Regions from separate parts of the Pseudomonas antarctica genome, predicted to be linked through region 1. Evidence: predicted binding sites of a transcription regulator. Region 1 holds the regulator's gene; the other holds the start of a gene.
The links. Region 1 encodes FliA, which starts transcription of late flagellar genes. Its sites were predicted from a motif close to CTAAAGTTTNNNNNNNNNNNGCCGNTAA; they were not measured.
Positions count from the first base shown of each region.

Region 2: the regulator FliA is predicted to act here: its motif matches at 1,164-1,191, upstream of A7J50_RS15485 (methyl-accepting chemotaxis protein).

Region 1 covers NZ_CP015600.1:4,525,060-4,527,454, reverse strand. The annotation lists gene fleN (flagellar synthesis regulator FleN) at 1-709, shown strand, start outside; gene fliA (RNA polymerase sigma factor FliA) at 706-1,446, shown strand; gene A7J50_RS20460 (chemotaxis response regulator CheY) at 1,618-1,992, shown strand; gene A7J50_RS20455 (protein phosphatase CheZ) at 2,011-2,395, shown strand, end outside.
Region 2 covers NZ_CP015600.1:3,425,588-3,427,982, forward strand. The annotation lists gene A7J50_RS15480 (aldo/keto reductase) at 109-1,104, shown strand; gene A7J50_RS15485 (methyl-accepting chemotaxis protein) at 1,249-2,395, shown strand, end outside.

The sequences.
Region 1 (2,395 bases):
GGATGCTGACCTGGGGCTGGCGAACGTCGACGTTCTGCTGGGGCTGACACCCAAACACACCCTTGCCGATGTGATCGAGGGCCGCTGCGAGCTGCGCGATGTGCTGCTGCAAGGTCCCGGTGGCATTCGTATCGTGCCGGCGGCCTCGGGTACCCAGAGCATGGTGCATCTGAGCCCGGCGCAGCACGCCGGCCTGATCCAGGCGTTCAGTGACATCGGCGACAACCTCGACGTGCTGGTGATCGACACCGCCGCCGGGATCGGCGAGTCCGTGGTCAGCTTCGTGCGCGCTGCCCAGGAAGTGCTGCTGGTGGTCTGCGATGAGCCCACCTCCATCACCGATGCCTACGCCCTGATCAAACTGCTTAACCGTGACTACGGCATGAATCGCTTCCGTGTGCTGGCCAACATGGCCCAAAGCCCGCAGGAAGGGCGAAACCTGTTCGCCAAGTTGACCAAGGTCACGGATCGCTTCCTCGATGTCGCCTTACAATACGTTGGCGCAGTTCCCTATGACGAGTGTGTGCGCAAGGCTGTGCAAAAGCAGCGTGCAGTCTATGAAGCGTTCCCTCGTTCGAAGTGCGCATTGGCGTTCAAGGCTATTGCCCAGAAGGTCGATACTTGGCCGTTGCCCGCCAACCCGCGCGGGCATCTGGAGTTTTTCGTCGAGCGATTGGTGCATCAGACGAGCGCAGGACCGGTGCTATGACAGCCAGCGGCTATAACCTTTACAAAAACTCGGCACGTGACAGCCAAGGCGAATTGATCGAGCGCTATGCGCCCCTGGTCAAGCGCATTGCCTACCACTTGCTGGCACGCCTGCCTGCCAGTGTACAGGTTGAAGACCTGATCCAGGCCGGCATGATCGGCCTGCTCGAAGTGTCGACCAAATACGACGCGAGCAAAGGCGCGAGTTTCGAGACGTATGCGGGTATCCGTATCCGTGGTGCGATGCTCGATGAAGTGCGTAAAGGGGACTGGGCGCCGCGTTCGGTACACCGCAACACGCGAATGGTCAGTGACGCAATTCGTGCAATTGAAGCAAAAACAGGTCGTGACGCTAAAGATCATGAAGTTGCGGCCGAACTCCAATTGAGTCTCGACGATTACTACGGGATTTTGAACGATACCTTGGGCAGCCGCCTGTTCAGTTTCGACGACCTGTTGCAGGACGGCGAACACGAAGGGCTGCACGAGGACGGCGCGAGTGCACATCTCGAACCGTCGCGCGACCTGGAAGATGAACGCTTCCAGGGGGCGTTGGCGGAAGCGATTGCCAATTTGCCTGAGCGTGAGCGACTGGTGTTGGCGCTGTACTACGACGAAGAGCTGAACCTCAAGGAAATCGGTGAGGTCCTGGGGGTCAGCGAATCGCGTGTCAGCCAGCTGCATAGCCAGTGCGCAGCCCGCTTGCGGGGGCGATTGGGAGAGTGGCGCGCGCGCTGACAGGCAGTGTGGGGATACTGCAGCGCAATTAGGCGAGAGGTGAAAAGCCTTTCGCGGGTTCGTTCCGTGGTACCCCTGGCAGTCCTTTTTGTGTAACGCCTGTTGATTGAAATGGCGCGTCCAGGTGCTGGGCGCGTTTAAGACTGCTTGGAGGTCGAATTGGACAAGAACATGAAAATCCTCATCGTTGATGACTTCTCAACGATGCGGCGGATCATAAAAAACCTGTTGCGTGACCTTGGGTTCACCAACACGGTCGAGGCGGATGACGGCCTGACGGCGATTCCTATCCTCAACAGCGGGAGCATCGACTTTCTGGTAACCGACTGGAACATGCCGGGCATGACCGGCATCGACTTGCTGCGTCACGTGCGCGCCGATGAAAAACTGCGCAGCCTGCCTGTGCTGATGGTGACCGCCGAAGCCAAGCGTGAACAGATCATCGAAGCCGCCCAAGCCGGGGTTAACGGTTACGTGGTTAAGCCATTCACTGCATTGGCCTTGAAAGAGAAGATCGAAAAAATCTTCGAACGCATCCACGGCTGATGCCACCACGGGGGAGCTATGGAGCATAAAGAATCATCGCAGGCAGACTTTGAGTCGACCCTGAAAAAGCATGCTCACCAGTTGGTCGAAAGCCTTGAAAAAGGCCAGTTCGGCGACGCGGTGCAGTTAATCCATGAGCTTAACCAGACCCGTGACCGCGGCCTGTACCAGGAAGTGGGCAAGCTCACACGCGAGCTGCACAGTGCGATCGTCAATTTTCAGATTGACCCGCACATGCCCCAGGCCGAAGAAATCTCGCAAATCACCGATGCCACCGAACGCCTGTCCTATGTGGTCAGGCTGACTGAGGCGGCGGCCAACCGCACCATGGACCTGGTGGAAAACGCCACGCCCCTGGTCAATGGCATGGCGACCGAAGCGCAGGCCCTCAGCGTTGACTGGG
Region 2 (2,395 bases), 1.1 Mb from region 1:
AACTCCGGGGATTGTTTAGAAAATTATAATAGTGATAGCGGTTTTAGCGGCTTTATCCCTGAGTTGTCGAGGAGAACAATGGGCCTTTCCCTCCTAGGAGCTGCTCCGATGCACACACGTCAACTCGGCAAGAACGGCCCTCACGTCTCCGCCATCGGCCTCGGCTGCATGGGCATGACCGATTTCTACACCACCGGCATTGATACCCGGGAAGCGATTGCGACCGTGCACCGCGCCCTCGAACTGGGCGTCACCTTGCTGGACACCGCCGACATGTATGGCCCCTACACCAACGAAGAACTGATCGGCAAAGCCATCGCGGGCAAACGCGACCAGGTGTTCCTGGCGAGCAAATTCGGTTTTGTGCGGGACCCGGCAAACCCGGCGGCACGCGGTGTGAATGGTCGCCCTGAGTACATCCGCAAAGCGATTGACGGCACGTTGAAGCGCCTGGGCGTGGACACCCTGGACCTTTACTACCAGCACCGCGTGGACCCCGATGTGGCCATCGAAGAAAGCGTCGGCGCCATGGCCGAGTTGGTCAAACAGGGCAAGGTGCGTTACCTGGGCCTGAGTGAAGCCTCCGCCGCCAGCCTGGAGCGTGCCCACAAGGTGCACCCGATCAGCGCCTTGCAAAGTGAATACTCGTTGTGGAGCCGCGACCAGGAAGACAACGGTTGCCTGGAGACGTGCCGGCGCCTGGGCATCGCCTTTATGCCTTACAGCCCGCTGGGGCGCGGCTTTCTCACCGGCACCCTGAAAAGCCCGGAGGACTTCGCTGCCGACGACTACCGCCGCTCCAGCCCACGGTTCCAGGGCGAGAACTTCGCAAAAAACCTGCTGCTGGTAGATAAAGTGCAGGCGCTGGCCGCCGAAAAAGGCGTGACTGCCGGGCAATTGGCTTTGGCCTGGGTACTCGCCCAAGGGGATTACCTGATCCCGATCCCGGGCACCAAACAGCGCAAGTACCTGGAAGAGAACGTAGCGGCCGTCGATATCGTCCTGAGCCCAGCCGAAGCGGCAGCGCTGGCATCGATCTTCCCCGCCGGCGCCACGGCCGGTTTGCGCTACACCGAGGCCTCGATGGGCTTGGTGAATCAATAGCCGGTGTGGCCCGGGCGCACCGATTCAGGGTGCGCCCGATTTTTGTTGCACGATGTTACCTAAAGCTCCGCCTTACCAAGCCGATAGCCTGATGAAGCTCTAACAAAGCCGCGTCGATAATAAACGCTTCGTAAGGACGACCCCATGCCCCCAATTCGCTCTATCCAAACCCGCTATACCCTGTTCCTGGTGCTGTTCGTCCTGGTGCTATTTGTACTGACTGTCGTGGGTATAGGCCAGTTGGTGGCACCCAAGCTGCAGCAAACGGAAGAGCAGGTGGTGCTCAACCGCGTCGCGGAGGTGGCCGAACAGATCAAGGGCGAACTGAACAAGGTCCAGGCCCAGCAACGCAGCATCACCCAAACCATTCCCCTGCTCGACAGCGATGCCATCGACAAAGTCCTGCCCGGCCTGGTGGACCAGTACGGCGAGCTGAAAGTATTCGGAGGTGGCATCTGGCCGCTGCCTAACCAGCGTACGCCCGGGCGCAACAAGCACAGCACCTTCTGGCACCGCGATGCCTCGGGCAAGCTGGCCGTCAATACCTTCTGGAACAGCGACGCTGCGCCCAATTACTACGACCAGAGCTGGTACAAAGGCGGCCTCGCCTCGCCGCGCGGGCAATGCGCCTGGGCAGCCGCCTATAAAGACGATGCCAGCCAGGAGCCGCGCACCAATTGCGCCATGGCCATCCAGCGTGACGGCGCAGCCTATGGCGTCGCCACCATCGACGTGACCCTGGGGTTCTTCAATGACCTGGTGGCCAACAAGGAAAAAGACATCGGTGGGCAGATGCTGATCGTCGAGGGCGACGGCAAGATCATCAGCAACAGTTCGCGCATCAGCAGCCCCGTGGTGTTGAAGAACATCAGCGAACTGGCCGGCAACTCGGCGTTTGCCGCTCAGGTCAGCAAGGCCCTCGCCCATCGCGACCAGGGGCTGCAACGCGCTGAGTTCGACAACCAGGGCGTGGCCAGCACCTTCTATCTGCGTGCGATCGAAGGCACTCCATGGTTCCTCGCCACAGCCCTACCGACGGCGCTGATCACCGCCCAGCGTGATGACGTGCTCGGTAGCCTGGCCCTGCTGCAAATTCCCATGGTGCTCCTGCTGGTGCTGCTGGCGTTCTTTGCAATCCGCCAACTGGTGCAGCGCATGAAGTCGCTGAGAACCAATATCGAAGCACTGTCTGCCGGCGATGCCGACCTGACGCGACGCATTACCATTCGTGCCGAAGATGAACTGGGCGCCATCGGCCACTCGGTGAACCACTTTATCGTCTACTTGCAGA